Regions from separate parts of the Aerococcus vaginalis genome, predicted to be linked through region 2. Evidence: riboswitches for the same ligand, from Rfam matches in the RefSeq annotation. Region 2 holds a riboswitch; the other holds the start of a gene.
What was found. A riboswitch is a leader RNA that binds a small molecule or an ion and turns the genes downstream of it on or off. The one in region 2 is predicted to bind FMN.

Region 1 (16,446 bases), on a different contig from region 2:
TCGACTGCAAATAATACGAAAGATCCTTTTAAACATGCAGGTAAAGGATTATCACGAACCAAACGTAAAAAGCATTGATAGGGGATGAAAGCAACAGCGAATGAATCCTAAAATTTTTAAAACATTAGAATGGTCAAAAATCACTGGCCAGTTAGCAGAAGCAACCACTACAGCCATTGGACAACAGCGTGCGCTTGCATTGAAGCCGCTGACGACACGTTCAGAGATTACCGCTGCGCTCGATGATGTGGAAGAGATGATGCGACTCTCTGAAGAAGCACTATCGCTACCCATCGGTATAATTGGTGATTTGGGGATGGTTATTAAACGTCTCGATATTAACGGCTCACTCAGTGGTCAAGAGCTCGCCATGGTACTAGCAGTATTGAAAACCTGTGAGGCAGTGACTAAATTTTTCAAACAATCAAAGGTTGATGCCTTAGAGGTTGAAGGCCTTCGCGCCTATAGTCAATCATTGACGTTATTGTCGGATGTTCGTCGTGCCATTGCACAGGCAATTGACGAAGATGGGAAAGTATACGACGGTGCAAGTGGTAAATTGCAGGCAATTCGTCGCGATATTAAACGTCAGACGGCAGAGATTCGTACACAATTAGATCGTATTATGCGTGCGCATAGTGATATTTTAACGGAAGCCATTGTAACCATTCGTAATGAACGGTTTGTATTGCCGGTGCAACAATCCTATCGCCATGCGTTAGGCGGTACAGTGCACGATCAGAGTGCCAGTGGTCAGACCTTATATATTGAACCGGGGGCTGTGCAGTCACTCAATGACAAGGTGCAGCGGTTGAAAAACGATGAACGCGAAGAAATTGCACGTATTTTATGGGAACTCTCTCAATTAGTAGCACCATATAGTCAAGAATTGGCACAAAATGCGGCAATCTTGGGGCAGTTGGATATGATTCGTGCCAAAATGCGTCTGGCAACAAAACTACAGGCGACAAAGCCAGGGATTGCTAAAGATGGTCGTCAGTTGCATTTTAATCAGGCAATGCATCCACTACTTGATGCGAAGAAAGCTGTACGAAACGATATTTATTTCGATGATCGTTTTAGTATGTTAATTGTTACCGGACCGAATACGGGTGGTAAGACAATTACGTTAAAAACAATCGGTTTATTGCAGTTGATGGGACAGTCGGGGATGTATGTCACCGCAAAAGAAAATAGTCAGATCGGTATTTTTGAAGAGATTTATGCGGATATTGGTGATGAGCAGTCGATTGAAGCTAACCTGAGTACATTTTCAGGACATATGACGAATATCATTCACATCTTAGAGAATGTAACATCTCATGATCTGGTCTTACTTGATGAACTTGGTGCCGGAACGGATCCAAAAGAAGGGGCAGCGCTCGGTATCGCAATTCTCAATCGTCTCGATCAGCGTGAGGCTATGGTTGCAACGACGACGCATTATCCTGAATTAAAGGCTTATGCATTTGAGCAGCCGCGCAGTATTAATGCGAGCGTTGCCTTTGATGAAGAAACCCTGGCACCGACTTATCGACTATTGATTGGAGAACCCGGAAAGAGTAATGCGTTAGATATTTCTAAGCGATTAGGATTAGAGAACGCATTAGTTGAAGAAGCACGCGGTTATCTCGATCAAAATAGTCGGGATTTGGCAGATATGATCGACGATTTGGATCAATCACGTGCTAATTATGAAGCACAGAGTGCGGAGATGTCTGACACGCTGAAACAGAGCGAGAAACTGCTGAAAGATTTACAACATGTCTATCAAGATCTTCAGAATAATAAAGAACGCTACCTGAAGAAGGCACGACAGGAAGCGAATGAATATGTTGATCGCACCAAGGAAAAAGCATCGAAAATTATCGGTGAAATTCGCGAATGGCAACGCGAACGTCCAAATGAGCAACCGATTAAAGAGCACGAAATGATTGATAAACAGCAATCGTTGAATGCTTTACACACTGAAGAAGATCGTCTCAAGGATAATAAAGTGCTTCAAAAAGCGAAGCGTGAACGTCAGAAACAGGAAGCACCGCACGAATTCCAAAAAGGAGATCAAGTCGATGTGATCCCATACGGTCAGACAGGAACGTTGGTTGAATCGCGTGAAAATGGCAAAGAATGGGTTGTGCAGATGGGGATGCTTAAGATGCAACTGTCAACGGATGAGTTGAAGTATATCCCATCCAAGAAGGACAAACCACATAAAGCGAGTGTGCGTGCATCGCAGTCCAAAAAAGTGAAACCAGAAATTGATTTACGCGGTCTGCGTTACAACGATGCCATGCATCAGCTAGATACATATATCGATCAGGCATTGCTCGCAAACTATGGTCAAGTAACCATTATCCACGGGTTTGGGACCGGTGCGATCAAAAATGGTGTACAGGATTACTTGCAACAGAACAAGCGTGTGAAGAATTTCCATTATGCGGCACATAATCAAGGCGGCAATGGCGCAACGATTGCTGAATTAAACCGATGATTGGACATTGTGATTAAAATCAGTGTATAATATGTAAAAGTCAGTGTTACTATTTGTGAAATAGCTAAAGGAGGCTAAACAATGGTACAAGAATTAACAGATAAAACATTTGCAGAAGAAACTAAAGACGGCGTCGTGTTAGTTGATTTCTGGGCAACATGGTGTGGTCCATGTAAAATGCAGGCACCAGTTCTTGAAGAGTTAGATGACGAAATTGGTGACCAAATCAAATTCACTAAGATTGATGTCGACGAAAACCCAGACACTGCAGCTAAATACGGTGTGATGGCTATCCCAACATTAGTTGTTCAAAAAGATGGTCAGGTTGTCGACACACTTCGTGGTTACACAGATAAGTCTCGCTTGAAGGAAGTTTTGACGAGTCACATCGGCTAATGATTACTTTCGTTTTGTGATAAAATGGGCAGTAAGTACTGCCCATTTTTTTATGGGGATAGAGATCAATAAAAGGAGCGAATGCTGATGACGAGACCAATCGGCATACTTGATTCTGGTGTGGGAGGATTGACCGTTCTTAAAGAAGCAGAACGTCGCTTGCCTAATGAATCATTTATTTATATTGGTGATAACGGTCGCTGCCCATACGGTACGCGTACGACAGATGAAATTAAACAATTTACGCACGAGCTCGCACATTTTCTTGTTACCAAAGACGTAAAAATGATTGTAATTGCTTGTAACACAGCGACAGCAATAGCTTTGGAGTCTTTACAAAAGGAATTAGATATTCCTGTTATCGGTGTGATCGATGCGGGTGTTTCTAAAACGCTCGACGTCACCAAAGGGCGTGTGGTAGTCACGGCAACAGAAGCAACGGTTCGATCAGACTGCTATGGGAATAAATTGCGCGAAGCGGATGCACAGCTAAATATTTTTGAACGCTCATGTTCGCCGCTAGTACCGCTTATTGAGAATCCAGAGACAACAACTGAAGAAATTGATCAAGCGATCAAAACATTATTCACACCGATTCGTGAATTACAACCAGATACTGTTATTCTAGGGTGTACACATTTTCCAATTTTAGAAGATCAAATTCAAGCATTCCTTGGATCGGCAGTCACACTTGTCGATGCTGGACGGGCTTCTGTGGATGAAGTGGTGCACCGGTTAGCAAAAGAAGATTCCTATGCTGCAGATAACGATTCACAACCCACACGCTTCTATACGACAGGTGAAGCACAGGCGATGGCAGAGGTTGGATCAGCATGGCTAGGGCGAGCTATTTCTGTGGAGACGGTTCCTATTGATTTGTTGAAAAGAGGTTAATCACGAATGAGAAAAGTTGTTATTGCTACACGTAATCCTGGAAAAGCACGTGAGTTTAAAGCGCTATTTCAAGCGATCGGCTATACCGTTGAAACCTTACTCGATCATCCTGAAATTCCTGATGTTGAAGAGACTGGGGAAACATTTTTAGAAAATGCGACATTAAAAGCTACAACTATTGCCAAGGCGTTGAACTGTCCAGTACTAGCGGATGATTCCGGTATTTCTGTCGATGCATTGGCGGGAAGACCAGGCATCTATTCGGCGCGTTATGCAGGACTCGATAAAAATGATGAATCAAATAATCAAAAATTATTAAAAGAGCTTGAAGATGTGCCGGAAACTGAACGTACGGCACATTATACTTGTGATCTAGTGGTCAGCAATGCCTCCGGTGAACGTATTAAGACTTATGAAGCTACCTGGGAAGGGCGTATTTTAACCGAACCGCATGGCGATAATGGTTTTGGTTATGATCCGTTGTTTTATGTGCCAGAATACGATCAAACAGTTGCAGAATTAGAACCAGAAATCAAGGATGCAATCAGCCATCGCGGACAAGTAATGAAAATGCTGGCTTTGGATCTTGAGAAAGGGGAACTACAGCTATGAGCAAAATTTTAGTTGTTAGCGATAATCATGGAGATCGCGCGATTTTAGAAACGATTGTTGCGCGTGAAGAAGCACATGTTGATCGTATGTTGCATCTCGGTGATTCGCAATTGAAAGATAGCGATGAGATTTGGGAACATTTTGATGTGGTGACAGGCAATGTGGACTTCTATCCATATCCAGAAACACTGATGATTGATACGCCTGAGGGCAAGATTTTCATGACGCATGGCCACTTATACAATGTGCGAAATGATCGCCAAATTTTAGCGAAAGCGGCCAAACAGGCAGGTGCACAGATCGCTCTATTCGGTCATATTCATATCACGACTCAAGAGTATATCGATGATATCTGGTGTATTAATCCTGGAAGTATCAGTCAACCGCGCGGTCATTTCCAAGAGCCAACGTATGCAATTATTGATTGGGAAGAAAATCAACAGCCGCAAGTGACGTTTTATACGCGAGAAGGCGAAGCGGTTAGTGATATCGAAGTGCCTGAGAATGCCACGGATGAAGTTTATGGAGATTAGGAGTTAACAGATATGTTAAATCAAGAAATTGGCGCAGTTGTGATTGGACGCGTCAGCGACGAAAATGCGAAGAATTACTTCGTTCAATATCACCAATTGACATATGCACTATCAAAACAAGAAGGTGAGTATCAAGTCGGTGATTTTGTTGAGGGATTTATTTATACGAATACATCCGACAAACGCCGTATGACGACTAACTTGCCAACGGTACGTCAACATCAGTACGATTGGGCAGAAGTGGTGTCTGTACAACCCAAACTCGGCGTGTTTGTATCAATCGGTTTATCAGATAAAGATATTGCGGTTTCTTTTGATCATTTACCAGAAGATCGCTATTTATGGCCAAAACCTGGTGACAAATTATTCGTTAAACTATCTGTCGATAAAAAAGAACGTTTATGGGCGGTGCCAGCGGAAGAACGTATTTTTGAGGAAATTACTAAAAGCGTGCCTCGCCAAAAAGGAAATTTCCAAAATAATGAAATCGAAGGTCGTGTTTACCGCGTAGGAATGTCTGGTGTACACGTCATTACGAAGCTATACCATCGCGCGTTTATTCATGAGAGTGAATATCAACAATCACCACGTCTCGGGGAATCTGTGAAGGGGCGTGTGATTGGGATTGGGCAGAATAAGAACTTTAATCTATCATTAAAGCCACTCGCCCATGAACGTATCGGTGAAGATGCTCAGATGATTTTGATGAACCTGAAACGTCGACCAAACCATCAATTGCCATTCAATGACAAGAGCAATCCGGACGATATCCGTGCATACTTCGGCATTAGTAAGGGACAGTTTAAACGTGCGCTCGGTCATTTACTCAAGGAACGATTAGTCATGCAGACAGAGGAAGGTATTGTGCTCAATGACTGACGAAGAGCTCATTATAGAATTTCTGACTACATTACGCGTAGAAAGTGGACTATCAGAGAATACCATTGCGAGCTATCATAACGATATTAAAAATCTTCAGCAGGCGATGAAGAAAGCAGGTATTCAACAGCTCCAAGACGTTACGGATGACTTTATTCGTGAAATTTTGAAACAAATGAATCAGAAGGGACGAGCGGTATCATCGATTACCCATTTTATCTCAACGATGCGTCATTTCTTCAGTTATTTGAAGGTTGAAGGTATTATAGATGAGAATCCTATGCGTATGGTTGCGCTCCCTAAAGCAAATAAAAAACTGCCAGAAGTGCTGACAGAGTCTGAGATTGATCGGCTATTTGATGTCCCTGACCTTCAGACACCGCTCGGGTTACGCAACCGAACGATTCTCGAGGTTATGTATGCGACAGGAATGCGTGTGAGTGAAGTGATTCATATTAAATTGTCCGATGTGCATAGTGAGTTGGGCTTTATTCAGACAATCGGAAAAGGGAACAAAGAGCGTATTATTCCAATTGGCGAAATTGCGTCAGATTGGATTGTGCGCTACCTTGCTGAAGGTCGTCCAGCGCTCACTAAAGAAACCATGCCCGAACCGGATGATTACTTATTTGTCAATAATCGTGGGAGTAAGTTGAGTAGACAAGGGTTGTGGAAAAATCTGAAACGAGATATTCAATCAGCAGGTATTACAAAAAATATCAGTCCCCATACGCTCAGACATTCCTTTGCAACACATTTACTCGAGCACGGTGCTGATTTACGTGTGGTGCAGGAGTTATTAGGGCATGCGGACATCTCAACGACACAGATTTATACACACATTCAGTCCAAACATCTTAAAGAAGTATATAACAATAGCTTTCCAAGAGCTTAAAACAAAACAGTCGCTCAGTGTATTTGAGCGACTGTTTTATTATAGAATTATTCGTTATTGTTGTTTTCTTCATCAGGATTTTCGATTGAAAGTTTATCCTTGATATCGATGGCCATGTGGTCGTAGTCGAGTGTTGCAGTAGTGATCGCAAAATCTGTGGTTTCGCCAGGATTCAAACGCTCAATGTCCACAGGCTGTTCATCTAATACGTCTTCATTGGCATTATTAAATTGGAAGACGAGTTGAATATTCTTGATCACCATATCTGAGCTGTTTGTCAATTGTCCACCAAATGTAACCGTTGGATCAGCTTGGGTCGGCTGTTTCTGTACCTCTAGTGTCATATTATTCAAATCTTCTTGGAAGGTTTCGGCAGCTTTTTCTTGCTTCTCAGCGTAAGCTTCATATTCCGCAATAGCTTTATCATTGGTTTGAATATCTTCGATTTGATCATTCGGGATGGTTGCTCTCGAATCTTGGTTAATTTTCTTTAATAAATCAACGCGTTGTTTGTAGAGCTCATTGAATTTTTTATTTTTTTCAAGGTTGAATTCTCCATCGAGCGTTTGATTAATCTCCTCAACGATTTTGACATATTCGTGGACGTCTTTTTCAAGGTTATCATCTTTCAGGTCTTTATCTTTGTATTCCTTGATGCCGTCCCACTCCACCTGATACATTTTTTGGAGAAGAGCATGCATATCTTGTCCATCTTGATCATCTTTATTTTTCTGGTCTTCAGTTTGCATCGTCTGGACGCGTTCCTGCCACATCGATTGGAGATCGACAAAGAATTGATCATCAGCGCTCGTAATGTTAGAACAGCCAGCGAAAAGCATGACGCTAAGAGATAGTGTACTCAATAATTTAGTTATTCTTTTCATCATCAAACTCCTTTAAACTTGGTGTTATGATTATAACATAGATAACGCTAACATTAGCATGATGTATTTTTCATGGAAGAGAAAGGATACAAACAATGGAACAGCAAATCAAGCAGCTCAATGAGTGGATCGATGACAGTCAGCGTATCGTCTTCTTTGGTGGTGCGGGTGTATCAACGGAAAGCGGCATTCCTGATTTTCGATCATCAAAAGGACTATATATGAAAGAATCTGGTTATAATGCCCCAGCTGAAGAGATTATCTCGCATCATTTCTATCTGAAACATCCAGAAATTTTCTTCCCATACTATTTTGAGCATCTCGTTTTTCCTGAGGCACAGCCGAATCCATGTCATCAGTATTTAGCAACGCTTGAGTCTCAAACTAAAAAGGACATTACTGTTGTGACTCAAAATATCGATGGCCTACATCAAAAAGCGGGCAGCAGTCATGTGGTTGAATTACATGGTAGTGTGTGGCGCAATTACTGTGAGAAGCACAATCATTTTTACAATTATGAGGACCTCATACTGGATGATCAACAGATTCCACACTGCAATGAAGATGGTTCTGTAGTGAAACCAGATGTGGTTCTTTACGAAGAAGCACTGGATGAAACAGCATTGCTAGACGCTATCAATCGTATTCAGGCAGCAGATTTATTAATTGTTGCAGGCACTTCATTATCTGTTTATCCAGCAGCAGGATTGATTAATTATTTTAGAGGGAAGCGCTTAGCGGTCGTTAATCGCACACCTGTTCATGTTGTTGGTGAGAAACCGTTAGTTATCACTGATAATATTGGTGATGTTTTCGGGCAGTTGACAATATAAGTCGTCTCTCGGTAAGATAACCGATAACAGTATCAGTAAAGGAGGTATGAGGCGTGCTTTTGCCCTATAAATCAAAAGATGACAAAATCGTGATGGGATTATTGAGTTACATTGAACGTTTTCGTGATATGGAGCCATTGATGCAAGAAATGTCGCTTATCCAATCTGGAAAGCGACAAGTGTCACTCTGGCGTGATGATGAAACAGAAAATGTGATTGGTCTCGTTGGCTATGATCTCAAAGCAGAAGAGCATATGATTATTGTTCGCTACTTAGCGCTTTCACCGTCATTCCGAGGGGAAGGAGTTTCTTACGCGATAATGTCAGCATTAGCAGAAGCCTATCCTGAAGATACATTATCTGGGACGTTAGAGATTGCTGATTTTCTTAATAAATGGGCGTTGTATGAACAACGGACCGTACCACATATCTTGTCAGCGATGAATGAGGAAAAATCTGATAATGAACACTGACACACAAACAGATACATGGGCAGTGGACTTAGCTAATTTTTCAGGTCCGCTCGATGTGCTTTTACATCTCATTCAAACGCAGGATATTGATATTTTTGATATTCCGATAGCCAATATCACTGAGCAATATATCGAATTAATTCATGCCAATCCGCTTGAAGAACTTACACTTGCGGGGGATTATTTAGTGATGGCTGCGACATTAATCGAAATCAAAACAAAATTGTTATTACCGAAACCACAAAAAGCAATAGAAGAGGATGTGGATGACCCAAGACGTCCATTGGTAGAACAATTATTAGCGTATCAACAGTATAAAGAATTGAGTGGCGTGTTACAGACAAAACACGAGAAGCGTATGGCACATTATGAACGCCCAACAGCTGATCTAACACAGTATCAGCAGACAATTCCTTTAAATGAGGGTGAGATTACGACAGAGGATATGATGGTCGCACTCCAAAAAATGATTCAGCGTCTCAGAACAGATAATACACCGCCGCGCACCATTCAAAACGATGCCTATAGTGTAGACGAGGCTATCTGGGATATTGAATCTTCGCTGAAGCGTACACCTAAACAGGAACTATCCTTATTTCAATTAACAAAGCAAAGAGCTTGGACACGTAATACGATCGTGACATTGTTTTTAGCACTATTGCAGCTTGTTAAGGGAAATGCGATAACCATTGCGCAAGACAACGCCTATAGCGATATTCGCATTGTTAGTCGAACGGAGGGACTATCTGTATGATGGAAAATCAGATGTCAGCCTGTGAAGCGTTGCTATTTGTTGCAGGTGATAACGGTATTTCGTTGGAAGAGTTGTGCACATTATTAGAAATGAAATCATCACAGGTGCGCTATACGTTAATGTGTTTGCAATTGAAACTGGCGCAGGATCCACAGAGCGGTTTGGCGCTTAAGCAGTTTAACCATCGCTATCACTTAGTGACGAAATCAATACATCAGGAAATTATTCAGGATTATGCTGTCTCACCGTTCGCTACTAAATTATCGAATGCAGCGTTAGAGACATTAGCGATTGTAGCGTATCAATCACCGACAACACGTATGGCTGTTGATGCCATTCGTGGGGTGCAATCAGGGAATATACTCAAGAAATTAATGAGTTATAACTTGATTGAAGAACAGGGACGTCAGGAATCGCCAGGACATCCGATTTTGTACGGTGTGACGGATTATTTCTTTGAGTATTTTGGATTAAGGTCAACTGATGATTTACCATCGATCGAAGCGCTGATCGCGGAAGACGATGCTAAAGGACAAATTAACGATCTTTATCACAGAGAAGCAACAGAATGAAAGGGAAACAATGGAACGATTACAGAAACTAATTGCGCATGCCGGGATTGCCTCGCGTCGTGAAGCAGAGCGTCTGATTCAAGATGGACGCGTCACGTTGAACGGGAAAGTTGTGACAGAATTGGGCACAAAAGCAACTGTCAATGATCGTATTGAAGTTGATCACGTACCAATCTATAAAGAAGAACCCGTAACCTTCTTATTTAATAAGCCAGATAATTGTGTTTCGACGGTTTCGGATGACAAAGGACGACGCACAGTTCTCGATTATTTCCATGATATTCCAGAACGCATTTATCCGATCGGTCGTTTAGATTATCATACGACAGGCGCCTTGTTGCTAACGAATGATGGCGAACTTGCGAATCTATTGATGCATCCGCGTCATCGCATTGATAAAGTTTATCGCGCTAAAGTAAACGGCTCACCTTCTGATGAAGAAATACAGCAGCTCAGACGAGGTGTCGTGATCGATGGTCGTAAGACCGCGCGTGCAGATGTCGTTCGTATTAATAATCCAAAAGCCAAAGTCAACGATACGCTGAAAATTACAATTCATGAAGGACGCAATCGTCAAATCCGTAAAATGTGCGAAAAAATCGGTCATCCAGTGAAACAATTAACACGTGAACGTTATGCCTTTTTAGGGATTGAGGGCATGACGCCGGGTGATTACCGTAAACTTTCGAATAAAGAAATTCAAAAACTCTACCAATTAGCTAAAAATAATTAATGCTTTTTGTGCTAATGGAATGCGTTGTAATAAAACTATTGCATTTCTATCATCAAGCGATTATAATTACTTGTGAAACAAAAGTGTCTTCAGGGCAGGGTGTAATTCCCGACCGGTGGTGATAGTCCACGACTCGCGATGAGCGACTGATTCGGTGCAATTCCGAAACCGACTGTACAGTCAGGATGGAAGAAAGACAATGTGTGAGTATTTTTTATTCGCTGAACAAAGTCTCCTGCCCTGTTGGAAAGGAGATTTTTTTATGTCCTCAAACAAAGTGAGGAAAATGATTATTGTCGCACTCGGTGGGGCGCTCGCATTTGTTCTAATGAATTTTTCATTCCCAATTATTCCAACCGTGCCATTTTTAAAGATTGACTTTAGTGATGTTATGGTACTCTTGGTGACATTCTTAAATGGCCTCTCCAGTGGGATTGGTGTTATTGTTATTCGAAACGTCCTGCACTATCTGCAAACCGGTGGCGATATGGGTTATCCAATCGGTGATTTAGCTAGTATTCTTGCTACGTTAGCCTACTTATTACCGGTAGCAATGATCTTGCGTCATCACTACACACAATATGCAGGTAACTTCAAAAAAGTGATGAATACACTCAAACGTCCGATTATGGCCTACGCACTCGGAACGCTCGCATTAACCGTAATGATGAGTGTGTTGAACTATTTTGTGATTACACCTTTTTACCTAAAAGTTATGAATTTTGATGTGGGTAACTTAGCGACTTATATCCTAACTGCCGTGATTCCATTTAATATCGTTAAAGGGATTTTAATCGGTATTGTCTCGCATTTATTACTCAGTTACTGCTTACCAATTATTAAGAAGCGCCTACGTTAAACGTAGACATTGCGAATGAATGAGTCCTTTGCGTATGATAGACGTAGAGGACTTTTTTGATGGAGGAAAAGAGATGAATCGCTACGAGTGGCTGGCAAAAGAAACAGCGTCATTAGATGCTGCGCGAGTTTATCACGTGTTGGTTGGTAAACATTCAGCAACGACGCTATACTACGCCTATGAAAATGAGATTAGTCACCTATTTAACATCACGCCACAATTAGAAAAATCCACTTGGCTCAAAATCTGCTATAGATTTCAAGAAAATCATGAACAAGAGAATGTGTTACCAGACTGGATAGCGCACGCCCTTCGCTATCGCAAAGGGTATATTCCAAGAATTAATCATCAATTCCGTCGCCTCAGTCTACGCTTATTGTTCCAAGTCGCATCGTATTTGAAGAACGGTAATGCAAATTATCAACCGATAACACATCATCTTATGGTTCAGAGGCTTGTAAAACAATTTTTGCAAGCGAGACAACGTAATGGAGAATTGAATACAGAGCTATCAGCATGGATTTACAGCGAACTGATGAAGTGTTTTTCACAGTGGCAGGATCAGCGATTAGTCACCATGCTTTGTTTAACGATGACCGGTGAATCGGTGCGCGGGGTGACTACCGAGCAACTGACACAGACCTTTCAAGTGCCAGAGGAATTCGGCGAGTGGTTGATCGAAGCACTATGGGATTACCTTCAGACGACCATTGCACAGCTACCAGAACACACTGTACTTTATCGTTTCTTACAGGGGATGGATCGTGCTTTTCCGAAATGGAATCAATCGGTTAATAAAACGTATCATCAAGTGCTTAAAGGGAAAAATGTTGAAAGCATTGCTTCAGAGCGTCATCTCAAACCGAGCACCATTTCAGATCATTTCGTGGAGCTACTTTTGAATGATCATCATATCTTAAAAAAACAGGTAACCCCTTATTTAGAGCAATTTTCGATTGATGTTGCACATATGCCGCCGTCCACTTATGCAGACTACAGAGAAACTTATGATACGTTGCCTTTTTGGATTTATCGCTATTGGCAAGTGGCATATCGTGAGGGGGAGAGAATAGATGATTAATTATCAAGAGTTACTCGTACATCGTTTCGGCAGTGAAGCGACATTCAGACCAGGGCAGCATGAAGCATTGGAATCATTAGAGTCAGGCAAAAATACACTAGCTGTGTTGCCAACAGGTGGTGGAAAGTCGCTGATCTATCAACTGTATGGGCTAGCGCACGAAGGGGTGACTGTTATCATATCACCATTGCTGTCCTTAATGCAGGATCAAGTGGCTAGCTTGCAACGGCAGGGAATCAATCGTGTTGTCGCATTGAACAGTACACTTACAAAGTCGGAACAACAGTACGTTCTAACACATTTGAAGAATTATCAATTTTTATTGATTTCCCCAGAAATGATCAGTCGACCAGAAATTATTGGACAGCTACAATTGGTTCCCATAAATTTGCTTGTGGTTGATGAAGCGCATTGTATTTCACAATGGGGGATGGATTTTCGTGTAGAATACTCCGAATTGATTCAAGTGCGCCGACGTTTAAATCAGCCGCTTACACTTGCATTGACAGCGACGGCCACGGAGAGTACTTTGGCAGATATTCATAAATATCTTTTCTATCCTTATGAGCCATTTAATCAGCTGGTCATGTCATTGGATCGTCCCAATATTTTCTACGATAAACGCTATATTGCACCACAGGATAAGGAAACAGCGTTATTGACAATGATTGATACCTTGCCAGCACCTGGGATTGTATATGTTCATAATAAGAAGGAAGCGGAACAGATTAAACATGTGCTGCAAGCAAAAAGTAAACGGCGTGTGGCGGCTTATCATGCAGGATATAGTGCCGAGGAACGGTATCTCTGCCAACAACAGTTTCAACATGGTGAATTGGATACGATTCTAGCGACATCAGCGTTCGGTATGGGCATTAATCAACCGAATGTTCGCTATGTTATTCACTATCATTTACCCTTTTCAATGGCAGAGCTGATTCAGGAGATTGGGCGTGTAGGTCGTGATGGGGAAACAGCATATGTCGTTGCTATGTATAATGATGAAGAATTTCAGCAATTACGTTATTTGCAAGAGATGCGCTATCCTAACGTTAATGATTTTTACGGTCTGTTAGGAAGTTATATGGATAAACCAGATGATGAACGTTTTACATCTGAGGATCCACTATTACCGTTATTGATGTTTTATCGGGATCATTATCACAGTCCGAAACAGGCGATGGGACATTATCAGCGCTTTATTCAACAGAAGTCGGATGAACTTGGTCGTGTGATTGCCTATTGTGAGCATCAACAGTGTTTGAGAGATTATTTGCTTACGATATTCGACCAAAAAAAGCCAGATAACCCATCTTTTTGTTGTGCAATAGATGAGCCAACATTTCATCATGATAAATGGTGGCATGATTATTTATCCTATCGCAACGAAACGGATAAAAAAGCAGAGAGAATGGATGGTTGGAAACAGCGATTACAAAAGATATTTCTTAAATAACTTTTAAAGAAATAATCTCTTGGGTATTCTCACTGACTTTTGCTATGGTTCATGGTAGAATAAGCAGACAGAGATTGAGATAGTATCCCTAAATCACAGGGAAGATCGCAATTAAGGAGGAGCTTTTTAATGAGTTTTAAAGATCAAATGAAGGATTTCTTCGATAAATTCAAGGATCCTAACCGCCAAGAGAAAGATTATCCAATGGCGGAAGACGATTATGAAGCATATGATGAGTATGAAGAAAGAGACGTATTTAATGATGATGATACGTTTGAAGATGATTACGATGACTATGATGAATTTGAGGATTACGAAGAATACGAAGATGACTTCGTAGAGGATGAACCAATCGACGATCGCTATATTGAAGAAGTTGAAGATGAAGCAATGTACGATGAGGGTGAATCCGAGAACTACGACGACTATGACAGCGACGATTATCTCGATGAACCACGTCATGATGAGTTTGAAGATGATTATGACGACTATGATGATTATGACGAATTCGATGACTACGAAGATGATGCGTACCTCGATGAAGAGGATGAGTTAGATAAGACGGCTGTGTACACGCGTGAAGATATCGAAGGGGTATCAGATGATGATGATAATAAAGCCGCATACGCTGCCGCTGGTGCTGCTGGTCTAGGTGCTGGGGCACACTTCGCCAAGGATGATGACGATTTCGACGATGATTACGATGACTATGATGATCTTGATCGTCGTCAAGTGGACCGTACTGACAAAGACAAGAAAGATAAAAAAGGTATCGGTACAGGTACTAAGATTATCTTGTTTGCAGCTATCTTATTATTGTTGATTCCAGTGGTATCAATGGTATTCGCTTTGAATGGAAATAAAACGCCTGAACCAGAATCTGCAGATCAAGTCATGGTTTCTAGAACTGAAAACGAAGAAGATCAGAAGAAACGTGAAGAAGAAGCTGCACAGCAGAAAGAGGAAGAGCAAAGAAAACAGGAAGAAGAAGCACAGCGCGAAGCTGAAGAACAGCAGAGAGAGCAAGAAGCTCAGCAACAAGCTGAATCTGAAGCTAACGATGAGGCTGCGAATGAAGCTGCACAACAACAGCAACAACAAGCGGCTCAACAAGCACAGCAAGAAGCTGAACTTGCCGCACAACAGCAGCAACAACAAGCTAACCAGAGTGTAGGTTCTTATACCGTTTCAGCAGGTGAAAACTTGTACCGTATCGCGGTAAATAATGGTATGACTTTAGATGAGTTATTAGCATTGAATGGATTGTCTGCTAATTCCCACATTGAACCAGGTACAGTGCTGCGTGTTTATCAATAATCAGTGATAATTCATTGAATGAAATTGCCGGGTGGTACGCCCGGCTTTTTCGTGCCAAAGAAAATAATAAAGGAGTCAAGAATGTTTACAATTGCGATTGATGGTCCAGCTTCATCAGGAAAGAGTACGATTGCCAAACGCTTAGCTAAGGCGCTCAACTATATCTATATCGATACAGGTGCGATGTATCGTGCAGTGACTAAAGCAGCACTAGATCTCGGTATGACAGCATCTGATGATGAAAAATTAAATGAGCTATTGAAGACAATGACGATACGCTTTGAACAAGTTGAAGCCGGTGATCAACGTGTATTTGTCAATGAAGAAGAAGTTACACGTGCCATTCGAAGTGATGAAGTATCTGCTAATGTGTCAGCTTTTAGCGCTATTCCTAGAGTGCGTGAGGTCATGGTTGATCAACAACGCGAGTTAGCACGTGAAGCAGCGGGCGTTGTGATGGATGGACGTGATATTGGGACCGTCGTTTTTCCTGATGCAGATGTTAAATTTTTCTTAGTGGCATCTGTCGCAGAACGCGCACGCCGTCGCTATGAAGAAAATCAGGAGAAGGGCTTGTCTGATCAATCACTTGAAGAACTCGAACAGGCCATTGCACATCGCGATTATCTAGATACACATCGTGAAATGAGCCCATTAAAACAGGCAGATGATGCCATATTAATTGATTCAACAGCATTATTGATCGATGAGGTTGAAGCAAAGATGATGGAAATCGTTCGAAAACACGAAATTAAGCACTAATGAATTGTCAAAGCACTCACCA
Region 2 (16,446 bases):
ATCGCGGCGCATCATCGTACCGTCTTCCTTCATAATCTCACAGCACAATCCACACGGCTTCAATCCGGCAATACGCATCAAATCAACGGTCGCTTCCGTATGACCGTTACGTTCCAACACGCCCCACGGTTTCGCAATCAGCGGGAAGAGATGCCCTGGACGACGGAAATCACTCGGTACCGCATCATCAGCCACACACTGACGCGCGGTTAAACCACGTTCTTCCGCTGAAATACCGGTTGTCGTGTCTTTGTAGTCGATCGACGCCGTAAATGCGGTTTCGTGATTATCAGTGTTGTTGGCAACCATCGGATTAAAATCTAACTTGTTCGCTAGCTCCCGAGATAATGGCAGACAGATCAAACCTTTACCGTAAGTCGCCATGAAATTGAGATTCTCTGTTGTCGCATGTTCTGCCGCACAGATTAAATCCCCTTCATTCTCACGTGACTCATCGTCCATCACGAGAATGAGCTTTCCTGCTTGTAATGCCTTGATACAATCCAAAATGCGTTGATCACTCATGTTAGTCTCCTTCACTCGTTAATTGCGCTAGCGTTAATTTTTCGATGTATTTGCCGATGATATCTAATTCCAGATTCACCGCATCACCGACAGCTTTTGCGGATAAATTCGTCATTTCCAGCGTATGTGGAATAATTGACACGGAAAAATCAGTATCGCTCACCGAGACAACCGTCAAGCTGATCCCATCGATCGCAATCGACCCCTTCTCTACGATGACATGCAGTAATTCAGGAGCTACCTCAACGTGATAGCGGATCGCATTGTCATCCGGAATACGCTTGGAAATCTTTCCCATCCCGTCGATGTGCCCACTCACCACATGTCCGCCGAAGCGATCCCCAAGTCGCATGGCGCGTTCCAAATTGATCGGATCTCCCGGCTTCAGTTCGCCGAGTGCGGTTCTAGACCAGGTCTCATTCATCACATCGACCGTACACGTATGCGCGTCGCTCGAAATGACGGTGAGGCAGGTCCCGTTAACGGAGAGACTGTCTCCGATCGCTAAATCATCGAGTACCTTTTCCGCTTCAACACTGAGTCTGGAGTACTCTGCATTCTCTTCGATCTTCTTGATTTTTCCGACCTCTTCGATTAATCCTGTGAACATCTGGAAATCACTTCACTTTCAATTAAATAATCTGAACCGAGTTGTTTAATATTAAAAGGCTTCAGCGTAACAGCATCGCTCACCTTGTCAAAACCGGTACCCGCAACTGGCGGTAAGCCGTTTCGACCACCAAATAATTTCGGACCGATGTAGGTGTGTACCTCGTCTACGAGACCAGCTTGAAGCACGCTCCAATTCACGGTACCGCCACCTTCAACGATCACGCTGTCGATGCCTTGTTCCCCGAGTGCTGTCATGAGCGCTGTCACATCGACATGTCCACCCGCATCTGCCGGAAGAACGATAACCTGACAGCCTTGTTTTTCATACGGGGCATGTTGCGCGCTATCCGTTTCAACCGTTGCGATAATCGTCGGTGTCTCCTCAGCCGTTGTAACGACCGTCGCATCGACTGGCGTCCGCAAATGCGTATCGACGATGATACGCACAGGATCGATACCACCTTCGAAATGACAGGTGAGCGATGGATTATCCTTCACCACCGTATTCACGCCCACCATAATCGCATGATAATCATGGCGCTCGTGATGCGTATGGTCGCGTGCGACTTCGCCTGTAATCCACTTCGAATCACCCGTCACTGTCGCAATCTTACCGTCCATTGTCATCGCGTACTTCATCATCACATACGGCTGTTTCGTGCGCATATACTTCATAAAGATGCGATTCACGTGATAACACTCGTCTGCCAAAACGCCCGTCGTCACTTCGATCCCATGATCTCTCAGAATCTGTATCCCCTTACCGCGGACGATCGGATTCACATCGAGCGTACCGACCACCACGCGTGCGATGCCACTATCAATCAATGCATCCGTACACGGTGGTTGCTTTCCTTGATGGCAACAGGGTTCTAACGTCACATAGATCGTTGCGCCCTCCGGTGATACCTCACAATCCGCCAGCGCCTCACGCTCCGCATGCGATTTCCCGTACTGCATATGGTAACCACGGCCGATGATCTTACCGTCCTTCACGATCACTGCACCAACGAGCGGATTCGGTGTCACATAACCCGCACCCTTTCTTGCCAGCGCGATCGCCTCTCGCATATACGCCTCATCTGTCATATCCTTCGTCTCCCTAAAAAAAACGCCCTGAAATCACTTTCAGGGCGTCCTAAATGGCTCTTAATAAAAAAGCTCTGAAACAGTCATCTACCGTCTCAGAGCATTCGAATTCATCATTAAAAACTCTTCTTTCATCCAGACTGTAACGGTCGGTTTCGGAATTGCACCGAATCATGCTTCACGCGTGAAGCTCGTGGACTTTACCACCGGTCGGGAATTTCACCCTGCCCTGAAGATTTATTATTAAACTATGGTCTCATCATAGCGCGTGTGTAAGCGGTTGTCAATAAAGAAGCTCGCACTAGAGATAAATTTCTTTGGCAGCTAAATTATCGAGGCATACTTTGAGGTACGTCGCATCATGTTCTGGATAAATCGGCGTGGTTCGTGGTACTTCCACTACCTCATCGTATGGCGCACACGATTTTCCACGATAATGCGGATCACGCCACGCCTCTGTCACGTTATAACCACGCGCCGTCATTTCATCCATCACCCACGTATGGTATTGAAACAATTTGTACGGCTCATGGTCGAAGACGTAATTCACCGTCGCATGCGGTTTCCCCCAACCTTTACCGCGCAATGCACAGCACTCACGATGCTGGCCAAGCAATTGCTGGCGCGGGAGTTTATGTATTAAATCTTCATGCCACAGTCGCATTGGGTCACGTCCTTTTTAAATACCTTCAAATTCATCAACTACATCTTGGAGTAAAACGATGATTTCGCGTCGTTTCTTCTCTCGTGCACCTTTACGTCTTGAAATCTTCGGCAAAATCTTCCCTAGTTCCTCACCAGCAGATAATACCTCACCTTTTTCAATACAACGATTGATAAATTTATCCGCATGATTCCGCAGTTTCTGATCAGAGACTACATTATCTACACGTTCAGATTTCTTTTTCTTCGCGTAAGTATAGAATGCATCGATGATATCTTCAGTGGTCTTCAATACCTTCAAATCCGTCTGATCCATAAATCCAATAATCAAATCTTCTTTGGGACGAACTTCTAAACTCGAACGAATGGTTCGTTTGATATCTTTTCTAACAGCTGCCTCGTCATCATTTTCCTTCGATTTTTCTAAAATCTGTGCCAAGATATAATCCAAATTAATTTCATCTGTCTTCAATAAATCAATCTGAAATTCCACATCAGAAAAGTCAATTGCAGGACTATTATTAGAAGAATCATCATGTTTATTAGACTTCAAAATTTCATCACGGATTTTGAGGTAGGTACTCTTGAAGTCCTGCATTTGGAAGTCTGAAATGAGGTGTTCTTCATCAGTGAACTCATCAAAGTTCTTTAATGTATTCTCACGCTTCAAAACTTCTCCGTACAATTTCGCAAACTCACGCTTATCCGAATCACGTTCAATCGTTGTTGGATCTGGGAATTTCGTTAATAATTCCGCGCACAGTTCCTTATAACCCGTCACTTGTTCGCCAGTTTCTTCGTCTGTGTACCCTTCCGTGTAATCTTTGTATCCACGTTCAAGGATCACATTAACGCTATTCTCATCACCGAATAATTTAATCGCATCTTTAGTCGCTTGTTCCAAATCACGGAAGCAGACAATATTACCAAACGGCTTCACGCTATTGAGAATACGATTCGTACGCGAGTAAGCTTGAATCAAACCATGATAGCGCAAGTTCTTATCGACGAATAACGTATTTAGTGTCGGCGCATCGAATCCAGTCAAAAACATACCTACCACAATTAATAAATCGATTTCGCGTTCTTTCACACGTTTTGCGAGATCTTTGTAGTAGTTCTGGAACTCAGCACCTTCTGTCGAAAAACTCATTCCAAACATCTGATTATAATCTGCAATCGCCTTATCCAAGAATTCGCGACCAGTTGATGTCATCGCGCTCGGTTCGAAGTTTTCATCTTGAATATCACCGATCGCATGCTGCTCCTCATTCGGTGCATAACTGAAGATAGTCGCTACTTTCAGTCTTTTATCTTCTGGAAGTTCTGCCTGTTGTTTCTCAAACTCCTCATAGTACATCTTCGCTGCATCGATATTCTGAACCGCAAACATCGCATTGAAACCATTCAAACGGCGCTTCTTCAATTCATAGTGTTCATTGCGATGCGTCTTCTTATCAAAAACTTTCAAAATATGTTTTGTGACTTCTGAGATACGTTCAGGATGTAAAAACATTTGTTTCTCTAATTGTTGGAGCTGTTTTTCATCCTGTGTCTGTTCTGCATCTTTGAACTTGGGACTAATATTGTTGTAGTCGACCTTGAACTTCAAGACTTTTTGATCACGGATCGCATCTGTAATCACATAGCTGTGTAACTGACGACCAAATACATCCGCCGTGGTCGCAATTCCCGGTGAATTTTCTGGGAAAATTGGCGTACCTGTAAAACCAAATTGGTAGTACTTCTTGAAGTGTTTACGAATATTCTTCTGTGCGGTCCCGAACTGCGAACGATGACATTCATCATAAATCAGTACACAGTGTTTATCGTAGATTTCATGTTTTGAATGACGTTTTACGAACTCATTCAATTTCTGAATAGTCGTTACGACAATCTTGTCATCTTTCTTTTCGATGGCTTTGGTCAACGCCTTTGTATCGCGACTCCCATTCACACTGTTCGGCTGGAATTTCTGATATTCCTTCATCGTCTGATAGTCTAAATCTTTACGGTCAACCACAAAGAATACTTTATCGATATATGGTAATTGTGTCGCTAGACGCGCCGCTTTGAAAGATGTTAGTGTCTTACCCGATCCCGTTGTATGCCAGATAAAACCACCCGCGTCAACAGATCCTGCCAAGTTATTCTTATAGCCAATATCAATCTTCCATAGAATACGTTCTGTTGCCGCAATTTGATACGGACGCATAATCAATAGCGTGTCATCCGCATCAAAAACACAGTACTTCGTTAACACTTCCAACAACGTACGTTTCGCTAAAAACGTTGCGGTAAAATCTTCTAAGGAATGAATGGTATTATTCTTCGCATCCGCCCACTCACAAGTAAATTCATAGTTATTCTTCGATGGATCTTTTGTATTCGCAAAGTAGCGCGTATACGTACCGTTTGAAATCACAAAAATCTGAACATACTTAAATAAGGAATGCTCCTCATTGAAACTTTCCTTTGAATAGCGATGAATTTGATTGAACGCTTCACTCAACGCAACGCCACGTTTTTTCAGTTCAATCTGCACTAGTGGCAAGCCATTAACCAAAATGGTCACATCGTAACGATTCAAATGTACGCCTTGTTGTGTCACTTGATGTACGACCTGCAAATGATTATTAGCCAATTGCTTCTTATCAATAATCTTGATGTTTTCGGTATGGCCATCATCAAACGTAAAATCATAAATCTCATTTTCTTGAACTTTACGCGTCTTCTCAACGAACCCATCACTCGGACTGTCCAAATATTCCAATCCGAAACGTTGCCACTCGGAATCATTGAACGTGACATGATTTAATCGCTCAATTTGAACCTTTAAATTTGCTTCCAAACCCTTCGCATCATTAATCGGTAAATACTCATACCCTTGTGCCTGTAAGTCCTCGATTAAATGATTTTCTAATTGTTGCTCCGTCTGATAACTCTCTCGAACGATCGGTTGGCGTTCATAATGCGCCAGAATGATCCCATTCGTTAACTCAGCAATAGACGATTCTTGGTATTCTCGATGCGTTTCTACCATCACGCTTCTCCTCACTTCGAAAAATCTAATAACTTATCTCGATAATACTCATACTGTTTCTGTCGCAATTCAATCTCTCTCGGCAAACTATCTTCAACACCGTGTACTAACGTCTCAAATTTATCAAGGACGGATACAACGTAGTTTTGAACATTGAGTGGTGGTAAATAGAATTGATAATTCATTATTTGTTTTTTATCCCCACGAGGCATCTTTGCTCCTTTAGCATATTTCATGTCATATTCAAAGAACTTTTCAGATGACAAAATATGGAATAAAAATCTATCCTGAATTTTCTCTTTAAACTCTTCCTGCTTACGTATGACGACCACATCACCATTAGTGCCACCGTTATTATCTGCTTGCCAGATTTTTTTTAGATACGGTCTGATATTTCCAATCAAAATATCATTGATGAGGTACTGTGTAGCATTACCTTCTTTCGGAATTGATGCTGCTGTAGTTTTACCTTTTTTATCTTGTAGCAAATTTTCAACACCAACATAATTATTACTATCTAAATCTTTCACAGAGATTTTTTCTTTAGGCTGTGCAGTGACATCCTTAAGTTTATATTCAAAAACACCTAAACTAACCTTAACCAATTTTGCAGCTTCAAATAGTAATTCAATGTAGTCATCAGTTACTTGCTTGCTTGCTTGCTTGCTTGCTTGCTTGCTACTGTATTCTGGTTCAAATGTCAATAGCTTATCGCGATAATATTCATATTGTTTCTGACGTTGCTCGATTTCTTCTGGAAGTAAACCTTTTGTATCTTCAATTAGTGATTGGAATTTATCTAGAATTTTAATTACGATATCCTGTACTTCCAAAGAAGGAACCGTAATATTTGTTTGAGAGAGTGTACTTCCGTATAGTCGAGCTATTGTTCCACCTGTTGTAGCTTTCCACGGCTCGGTTTGATAGAAATAATAAAGATATTTATTTTTTACAATTTTCTCATCATTTGCTATCCATATGATATTTGAGTCTTGATAATAAGCATCTTCGCCGTCATACATCACTTCTTTACCGATAGTTCCTGAAGCCGATAGAAGAACATCTCCCTTTTTCGGATAAGAATATTTTTCTCTGTATTCCTCATAGAGTCCTCTATTAATAAAGGCATCTGGCTTCTTGCCAAAAGTTCCAATTTTATAGAATGGAATATCACCATCCGTGCTAGTTTGGTTTTTTTTAATACGTTTACACATGGATACTTTCCCAATTTCTCCAAGAGTGGTTGCTCTTATAGATCTATCAACATCCATCTTTAAAGTTAATTTATTGAGCACTTCTTCACTCAGCAAATAATCCCTATAATAAGCATACTGATTGACACGATCCTGTAATTCAGCCTGTAATTCATTCACGTAATCTGTAAATTTGTCAAGTATATTTACAATTTCTATCTGTACTTCTAAAGTTGGAATCGAAATCATAACCTCATCTAGTAATTTTGCATTAATGGATGCGGTTGCTCCTCCCTTAGTTGCATGAGCGATAGCCCATTGATCAATTTTGAAAAAATAATAATATAGAAATCTATTGTCTATTATACTTTTAAATTCATCCTTAATCATGAAACATGTAAATTGTTGATTAGTAATACCATCTACATTTAATATTGCATGCTCTCCTATAGTAGCTGTAGTTGATAAAATAATAGTACCAGCCGGAAATAGGTTTCCTTTTACCCCTTCGATATTAACCTTTTGAAGAGAATCATTTAATTTTCGGCCGTTTTTACGAATATCCGCCATAGTAAACCACGGAATATTACCATTTTCCCAATATTCTCTTTTCTTTTTAGATGGCGTATATCCATTTTTTCGATTACATATTTCTCCCAGCGTCTTCCATTGAACATCTTCAATATTCATTAATTCTTCAAACTTATTCATTTTCCAATTCCTCCACGATTTCGTTGATATCATGACGGAGCTGATCAATACGTTCTACAGTTTGAGCAATCTGTTTATTTAGTTCATGAATATCAATCACTTCACGTGTATCTTCTTTTTCAACATAGGTTGATACGGAGAGATTATAGTCATTCTCCGCAATCTTCTCATTGTCTACAAATTCAGCGAAATAATCTTGATGTTCTTTTGAAGCAAATGATTGAACGATTTTATCCGCATTATCATCAGTCAAGATATTATTATTTGTTTCTTTCTTGAATTCTTTTGAAGCATCAATGAATAACGTCTTATTCTCTGTTTTATTCTTTGCCATAACGAGAATGCATGTGGCGATAGATGTACCGTAGAATAAATTCTCCGGTAATTGAATAACAGCCTCAACATAGTTATTATCAACAAGATATTGACGAATTGTTTTCTCTGCCCCCTGACGGTAGAAGATGCCTGGGAAGCAGACGATTGCTGCGCGTCCTTTACTTGAGAGATAGGACAATGCATGAAGCACAAACGCCAAGTCTGCCTTTGTCTTTGGCGCTAGTTTTCCTGCAGGTGCGAAGCGTTCATCATTAATTAATGTCGGATCGTCTGTACCTACCCAGTGTGTAGAATAAGGTGGGTTTGAGACAATCGCATCGAATGGTTTCTCATCATTGTGCAACGGATTAAGCAATGTATCGCCACGACGAATAGAGAAATTGTTATAGTTGACGTTATGTAGGAACATATTCATACGTGACAAGTTGTAGTTTGTCAGGTTGATTTCCTGTCCGTAGAAACCTTCCTCAACAGCTTCTTCACCATATAATTTCTTAATCTGAAGCAACAATGCCCCACTACCACATGTAGGGTCATAGACTTTGTTGACGTGATCTTTACCAACCATAACGAGTTTCGCTAATAATTTAGAAACGTTCTGTGGCGTAAAGAATTCCCCACCTGATTTACCAGCATTTCCTGCATATTGCGCAATCAAAAACTCATATGCATCACCGAATGTATCATTATCATTATCTTGAATATCTCCGAAATCGATACTTGCGATTCCTTCCAAGATATTGGCGAGAACGGTGTTTTTCTCATTAACACTGCCGCCGATACGTTGACTCTTCAAGTCAATATCTTGGAATAATCCTTTGATATCGTTCTCTGAGTCATGGCCGATTGCACTACCTTCAATTGCTTGGAAGATATCGATCAAATTCGTATTCAAATTTTCATTCGTTCGTGCAGTTTTGATCACATTTTCAAATAACTGACTCGGTAGGATGAAGAATCCTTTTTCTTCGACAGTTCCTGGACGAAAATCTTTATCCGCTTCTTCATCAGTAATCTGTGCGTAATCAAAATCCTCATTACCAGCTTCATGTTCATCTTCATTGAAGAATACTGTAATATTCTCCGAAATGAAACGATAGAACAGCATGCCTAGTACGTACTGTTTGAAGTCCCAGCCTTCGACACTACCACGCACTTTATCCGCAATCGCCCAGATTTTCTTATGCAACTCTGAGCGCTGGATCATCTCTTTTGATTCTTTAGTTACTTGCGCCATAAAACTCTCCTATTATTTATTTAAATTAATAAAATATAAGTCTATTCTATCACAATAAGATTATCATCAGAGGGATTAGTGATTGAATACTAACTATCCCCTTTCTACTGTATAGATCAAAATCATCTCATTAATTTTTAGATAGCTATTTTTTTGGAAACTCAATTCCTCTCTCAAAATAAAATTGATAAAAAAAGCAGTTCTTACAAGCCCTGCTTCATTAATTTATCATAAGTGGATGCTCACTTTACTTGTTATTAAATTTATAAGCGTTGAGCATGTATTATGTTTTTAACTAATATCACTATCTTTTAAGAATTTAAATTTCTCTTCGATGGGTTCTCCATTCTCTGTATAGTAATATGATCGATTTAAACCGAATGCATGAGCAAGAGTGGTTAGTAGAGGATATAATACTTTAGTAAAATCATCGTTAGGATTCCATTTTATTAATGGAGTTTTAATAGTATTATGCATTAGTGGTTCTGAGGTATCCTCCCACTCATTTAGTATAATTTTTTTATTTTTTACGTTTAATAGTGTAACTGTAAAATAGATACCTCCATTAACATTTAATGAAGACAAATTATTAAAAAATAAATTAATATTTTTTACTAAATACTCCTCTATAACATCCCACTTATAAATAATACCATCTTTGTAATCATTTAATAATCTTACTTCAACTGCTTCAATACACGAGTTAGGAAAAAACTGAGTATATGATCCTAAATTTCTCCTCTGATTTCTATACATTTTTCTATACATTCTTATGAAACCATCTGCATTATATAATGTTGTTCCTAAATCTCCTAAAGGACTAAACACAGGAAATAAACTAGTGTCATGTATAGAACTCAAATTAAGAAAATTGGATTCATCTAATGACCACTCTGGTATTATGTGCAAGACTAATGAACTATCATAAGCTAGTGCTTCATCCAAATATCCGTTAAGAATGAATGATACTCTATCAGCAATGAATCTTTTGATTTTTTCTTGTTTAAATGTTAGTTCATTAAAACTATTTTTCAAATCATTGTATCTCATTTGAATGGAAGTATTTCCATTTCTTATATAAAATTCATGATTACTACCGGTGTTATATGCATGTGGTTGTAATGTGCTTCTAGGAACATCTATGATAATACAATTTATATCATCACTAACTTCCACAAGTTCCGTTTTAACTCCATAGAGAGAAGGAATAATATTTACTGAAAGTTTATTCCTAAAAGCTTGTTCCCAAGTTTCAAAAGTTTCTTTATTAACGCCTACATCAGCCAACTCTGATGGATTATGCTTATCATCTTCCTTTAAACCTAAAATTATTTTTCCACCATTATAATTAGCAAAAGCACATATTTCTTTAAATAATTTAGCAAGATTTTTTTGAGCTAGATTTGTTAATTTACCTTTTTCAAAATAGTAATCTTTATATTCTAAAGTATCATTTTCTAATGTTTTCTCAGATATAATTTCTTCTAGAAATTTCTTACTCATAGTCTCCCCCTAATCATTATATTCAATTTTAAAACGCCAAGCACTTTCTTCATGAAAACGTTCAATACTCCGTTTTGATTCTTTTTTGCCGAGAAATAGCTCGCTACGGAAACTATTACACTAATTATACTAGCTATACCAGTCCATTCCATTAGCTACCTCATCAGTAATTGCTTTCCTTATATTTCAAATACTTCTCTTTCAATTCTTTAACATCCGCTTCAATCTCCGCCATAACAGCTCTAAATGTGTCATCCGAGTGTCCGGTGGGATCATCCAAGTCCCAGTCTTCTGTGTACTGATTGGGGACGATTGGACATTCAACATCGCAACCCATAGTAATGACGATGTCAACAGTCGGAATATCACTCAGCAATTTCGGATGCTGTGTGGCCTCCATGTCGATATTGTAGATGTCTTTCATCAATCGCACGGCATCCGGGTTGATGCGATCCTTCAGTGCTGTGCCGGACGAGTAGATGTCGAAAGTGTCGCCCGCTATTTCTTTGGCGAGCGCCTCCGCGATCTGACTGCGACAGCTGTTGTGCACACAGACAAAGGCAACTTTGGGTTTAGTCATAGCTTCTACTCCTTCACTGCTTTAGTCGCAATAAAACTCTTAATGTTTAATTCATGCAGGCGACCCTCGCCGTTTGTATCTTCATAGAGATCAACTAATCGAAAACCCGCCTTTAATTGTCCACCGATCTGTTCTGTCATCGTGTGTGAGAACTGCATTCCACCATCTTCTGCCATCATGAAGGTTTTTGCTTGTTCATCTTTTAATGGATTGAATGGCATTTTCCAGACGATTTCTTTTTCGGCGCTATCGACAATATAGTTGATTTCATTATTCAATCCCGCGAGGAAGATACCGCCTTTTTTCAGTACACGATACGCTTCGTTAAACACGTGATAGACATCTTCGACATAGCAGTTAGATACAGGATGAAAAATCACATCGAACGTTTCATCTTCGTATGGCAAAATCTGTGTGATATCCCCTTCAACGGCATCAATCGCATAGCCTTCACGTTCAGCAACCATTACTTCTGATTCGATCTGTTTAGTTGAATAATCGATAACGCTACATTCTGCGCCGAGCGCATTGAAGATTGGCATTTGTTGACCACCACCTGATGCGAGGCCGAGCACTTTCTTACCAGCTAAGTCACCGAGCCAGTCGTGTGGTACGGGAACGGTCGGTGTGAGTAAAACGTCCCAGCGCCCCATTTGTGCATTGCGGTAATCTTCGTGAGTGATAGGCTGCGCCCATTCCCACCCTTCATCTATCCAGCGATCGATCGTTTCTTTATTGATTTCTTGATAATTCTTCATTTTGTGCTGCACTCCTATCGTTTATTTATTCCGATACGCACCAAAGTCCCGATTCTCCGCTTCATCCGCGAGCCTTACAGCATCTGAAATTAGCGCTGCGATACGGTGCGGTTTGATGACATGAACGCGTACCACTTCGGCATGATCAGCAGCGACGATTGCGGTAATGGCTGCCCCTGCGTTATCGCGATTTTCAAAGCCTTCATCCGTTTCTGGATCACTCGCGAGTCCATCTTCATCGAGGAGATTCACGACGAAACGTTTGCGAGAAACGCCGACGAAGGCAGGATAGCCTGCGTTATGGATAGCAGGGACGGAACGCACGAGCTGTAGGTTTTCACGTTTGGATAAGCCAAAACCGATCCCTGGATCAAGCATGATGCGTTCGTCTGGGATCCCCGCTTTCTTAGCGAGTTCGAGCGTGCGCTGGAAGTACTGTTTGACAACTTTATAGATGTCTGTTTCAGCTTCCATCTCTTGAATTTCCGCGTCGCTGAATGCCCAGCCGTCACCAAACTGCGGGAAAACTTGGCTACCTTTATGATTTGGACGCGCAATCACAGCATTAAACATGAGGACGGCGCCGGCTTCACTATTTGCGATGACATCCGCCATCTCAGGATCACCGAGCAATCCCGTCACATCATTGATGATGTCTGCGCCAGCTTCGATCGCTGCTTTAGCAACCGGTGCTTTCCAGGTATCGATAGAGAGTGACACACCAATACTTTCAGCTTTTAATTGTTTGATGACCGGAATAATACGCTCAATTTCTTCTTTGATTTCAACGTAAGTACTACCAGGACGTGTCGATTCGCCACCGATATCAAGCATCTTCGCTCCTTGTTCGACGAGGTCGTGGGCGTGTTTGACGGCTTTGTCGGTGCCGTACCATTTTCCGCCATCTGAGAAGGAATCAGGTGTCACGTTGACGATCCCACAAACGATTGTTTCCTTATCATCTAGAATCTGATTGTTGTACTGAAATTTCATCGGTTGCCTCCTATAGTCCTCAAGTTATTCACTGCACGCTGACGATGGAGATAGCTTTTGCGTTGTGCAAAATGCAGTTCCGCCAGTGTTTTCGTCTCACCAGCTGGAATGAGTATACGGTCGAACCCCTCGCTCAAGTTACCGCGCTCTGCTGTTGCGATCGTCGCCTTTAACTCGCCTACCCCCATCGCCTCTACGCTTCCATTATGCGCTAGAACTACCACACTCGTCATCACACACGCTTGGCCATAACGCTCGGCCAGTTGAATGAGTTGCTGATTCTTTTGATGGTTACTTGGATAGAAGGCGAGTTCTTCCTTCGTACGCACGCCTAAAATGTCAGGATTTCCTACTACCGTCAGTCCTGAATCGTCAGCGAGAATCCACTGATTGGGCAGATGTTCGCTATAGTAGCGAGCTTTGATCTGCGCATTAGCTTCGAAAGTGTTCCCCGTTTCAACTGGTGCCTCCGTTAACATTTTCGGTAGCGCGACTGCTTCGATAGCGTAGTCTTTGAGTAACATTTGGTACTCCTTGACTTTTATCGGATTATGTGTGGCGATGACAAGCTTGTTAATCGGCGTTGAGTCGAAGTAGGAATTCCCGGCGTTCATTCGGATCCTCCTTGAAGCGCCCGCTGTAGTACGTCGTTGTGGTACTGCTGTTGTGGGTTTTCACACCGCGCATTTCCATGCAGAGGTGGCGCGCCGTCAGCGTTACAGCGACACCTTCTGGATCGAGAATTTTCTCAACTTGTTTGCCAATTTCATTAGTGAGTTCTTCCTGAACGTTTAGTTTGCGACTGAGGAAGTTCACGAGACGCGGAATCTTGCTGAGGCCGATGATCTGATCGTGATCGGGATAGTACGCCACGGTCGCTTTGCCGAAGAACGGCAACATGTGATGTTCGCAGAGTGAGTAGAATGGAATATTTCGGATAATGATCATCTGATCCTGACTCACTTCAGATGGAAACAATTTATAATCTTTGAAATCTGTTTCAGTGGTTGATGCTAAGATCTCATTGAACATACGATAAACACGGTTCGGTGTTTCCTGAAGTCCCGGACGATCGGGATCTTCGCCATACGCTTCCAAGATCGTGCGCACGGCTGCTTCGACTTTTGCTTGTTTGTTATCCATGACTGATTCGCTCGATTCTCTGTGTATTTTCTGGGTCATTCGTGATTTTTTGTATAGCTGCTTCGATCTGCGTGCGATACGCATCTTCCTGATAAATTTCAAGAACGGGTACGAGCACAAACAGACGATTGAAGGCTTCTTTGTGTGGCAGAATGAGTGTATCTGTCGCCTGCGTTACTTCATCGAAGAAGATGATATCAATATCTAACGTACGCGGACCCCAATGAATCAGGCGTTCGCGATGGAATGACTGTTCCACCTCGTGACAGCGATCCAATAATTCCTCTGGAGACAATTCCGTTTTAACACGCACCGCCGTATTGACGAAATCATCTTGCTTCACACCGCCAACTGGTGTCGTCTGATAATTCGATGCAACATGCGTTACGGTAATCTGATCCTTAGCGTTGAGTGACAGAATCGCTTGTTTGAGCGTTTCTTTAGAGTCACCTATATTACTACCGAGACTCAAATAAGCACTGTGTATCATCGGGTACGCTCCATTTCTACAGAAACGCTGTCGAGAATACCATCAATCGGCAAGCCCACCTTATTCACTTTGATTTCGACCTTCGTAATCAACGGGTACTTCTCTAATACAGCATGCATAATATCCTGACCGAGTGTTTCGATCAGATCGACACGACTCTCAACGACAATGCCTTTCACGTCTTCGTAGACTTCACCGTAACTCACCGTATTCTCGATACTATCATTCACCGGCTCATCCTTAACGGTCAAGATCAGATCGATCGTAATTGTCTGTCCCGTCTCCTTCTCAGCAGGAAACACACCAATATGACTGTGGAACTGACAACGATTCATATGAATTCGATACATCACACTCTTCCTTTCTGAGTCTATTATAACGGATTTTTGTATAAAATCTCCCAATCAAAAAAGCCCGAACGACAAGCGTCCGAGCTTTCATAAATTATTTACTCATGTCTTTGACCTTAATCAAACGAACCTTCGTGGAACGTTCATTTTCAGCGAGACGGTTTTCAATGTAGTCAATCGTTTCCTCGGTATCCGGAATCATACGGTACTCGAGGGCGTTCACGCGTCGTCTCGTTTCAGCGATTTCGTTACCCATCAATTGAATTTGCTTCTCTTTTTCTGCCAATTTCAAGAGAGATGGCATGACTTCGAGTAGCAAGTCAACAGAATGGTCGAATTCGCTCGGCGTGTTCAGGTAACTGTAAGTGAAGCGTTCCTGATCACTCTGATCTTCTTCACTGACGGAGAAGTTCATCTGCGGCACCTGAACATTCATGATATTTTTGGTTTGAATATCCAAGTTCACGGCTTGTGGTGGCACGGCCACTACTTCACCGAGATACGCACGGTTGGTCAATGCCGTAGCGAGCGCGAAGTCCTTGAGCGCATCGGTCAATGCCTCTTCAACTTCAGCACGTAATTTATCTGTCTCCTTCGCTAACGGAATAAACTGACGCATGAGTTCGTCCTGTTTATTCTTCAACAGATCGTGACCGCGTTTTGCGACCTCAAGCTGTCCTTTGAGCGTCTGGAGCTCCATACGCGTTGGCTTGACGTTCTTCTTGTTTGCCATTACGCATCATCCTCTGCCTCATTGTCCGTTGACGGATAGTATTTGTCGATCAACTTATCGTCGATACGTGTCAATTCGTTCTTCGGAATATACGTCAACATCTTCCAAGAAAGTTCTAAACTTTCTTCAATTGTACGGTTCGTTTCGAAACCTTGGTTCACGTACTGTTTCTCGAATTCATCCGCGAACTTCAAGTATTTACGGTCAGATTCTGACAGTGCGGATTCACCCAATACGACGGAAAGTTCTTTGGCTTCTTTACCTTTTGCGTAAGCTGAGAACATCTGGTTCATCGTATCGGCGTGGTCTTCACGCGTCTTACCTGGACCAGTACCTTCATCCTTCAAACGTGAGAGGGACGGCAATACGTTGATTGGCGGTTCAATCCCTTGGTTGTCGAGACTGTGATCGAGGATGATCTGACCCTCAGTAATGTATCCCGTCAAGTCAGGGATCGGGTGCGTAATGTCGTCTTCCGGCATGGTCA

Region 1: another riboswitch for FMN. It lies ahead of ACWOEX_RS05990 (ECF transporter S component); the one in region 2 lies ahead of ribD (bifunctional diaminohydroxyphosphoribosylaminopyrimidine deaminase/5-amino-6-(5-phosphoribosylamino)uracil reductase RibD).

The regions. Positions count from the first base shown of each region.
Region 1 covers NZ_JBSMYC010000004.1:167,278-183,723, forward strand. Annotated here, with positions in the region: gene ACWOEX_RS05920 (cell division protein ZapA) at 1-78, shown strand, start outside; gene ACWOEX_RS05925 (endonuclease MutS2) at 101-2,491, shown strand; gene trxA (thioredoxin) at 2,573-2,887, shown strand; gene murI (glutamate racemase) at 2,975-3,781, shown strand; partial or broken gene ACWOEX_RS05940 (XTP/dITP diphosphatase) at 3,791-4,393, shown strand; gene ACWOEX_RS05945 (YfcE family phosphodiesterase) at 4,390-4,926, shown strand; gene ACWOEX_RS05950 (CvfB family protein) at 4,939-5,805, shown strand; gene xerD (site-specific tyrosine recombinase XerD) at 5,798-6,700, shown strand; gene ACWOEX_RS05960 (FxLYD domain-containing protein) at 6,748-7,587, opposite strand; gene ACWOEX_RS05965 (NAD-dependent protein deacylase) at 7,680-8,417, shown strand; gene ACWOEX_RS05970 (GNAT family N-acetyltransferase) at 8,471-8,890, shown strand; gene ACWOEX_RS05975 (segregation and condensation protein A) at 8,880-9,644, shown strand; gene scpB (SMC-Scp complex subunit ScpB) at 9,641-10,216, shown strand; gene ACWOEX_RS05985 (pseudouridine synthase) at 10,227-10,949, shown strand; FMN riboswitch at 11,031-11,151, shown strand; gene ACWOEX_RS05990 (ECF transporter S component) at 11,212-11,808, shown strand; gene ACWOEX_RS05995 (helix-turn-helix domain-containing protein) at 11,882-12,889, shown strand; gene ACWOEX_RS06000 (RecQ family ATP-dependent DNA helicase) at 12,882-14,345, shown strand; partial or broken gene ACWOEX_RS06005 (LysM peptidoglycan-binding domain-containing protein) at 15,519-15,662, shown strand; gene cmk ((d)CMP kinase) at 15,744-16,424, shown strand.
Region 2 covers NZ_JBSMYC010000002.1:314,688-331,133, reverse strand. Annotated here, with positions in the region: gene ACWOEX_RS03900 (bifunctional 3,4-dihydroxy-2-butanone-4-phosphate synthase/GTP cyclohydrolase II) at 1-525, opposite strand, end outside; gene ACWOEX_RS03895 (riboflavin synthase) at 527-1,135, opposite strand; gene ribD (bifunctional diaminohydroxyphosphoribosylaminopyrimidine deaminase/5-amino-6-(5-phosphoribosylamino)uracil reductase RibD) at 1,120-2,226, opposite strand; FMN riboswitch at 2,346-2,467, opposite strand; gene ACWOEX_RS03885 (TIGR02328 family protein) at 2,528-2,890, opposite strand; gene ACWOEX_RS03880 (type I restriction endonuclease subunit R) at 2,906-5,932, opposite strand; gene ACWOEX_RS03875 (restriction endonuclease subunit S) at 5,944-7,836, opposite strand; gene ACWOEX_RS03870 (type I restriction-modification system subunit M) at 7,829-9,409, opposite strand; gene ACWOEX_RS03865 (AlbA family DNA-binding domain-containing protein) at 9,701-10,912, opposite strand; gene ACWOEX_RS03860 (arsenate reductase ArsC) at 11,076-11,492, opposite strand; gene ACWOEX_RS03855 (methyltransferase domain-containing protein) at 11,498-12,250, opposite strand; gene folP (dihydropteroate synthase) at 12,272-13,243, opposite strand; gene ACWOEX_RS03845 (non-canonical purine NTP pyrophosphatase) at 13,240-13,857, opposite strand; gene folE (GTP cyclohydrolase I FolE) at 13,817-14,386, opposite strand; gene folK (2-amino-4-hydroxy-6-hydroxymethyldihydropteridine diphosphokinase) at 14,379-14,876, opposite strand; gene folB (dihydroneopterin aldolase) at 14,873-15,226, opposite strand; gene ACWOEX_RS03825 (V-type ATP synthase subunit D) at 15,321-15,959, opposite strand; gene ACWOEX_RS03820 (V-type ATP synthase subunit B) at 15,959-16,446, opposite strand, start outside.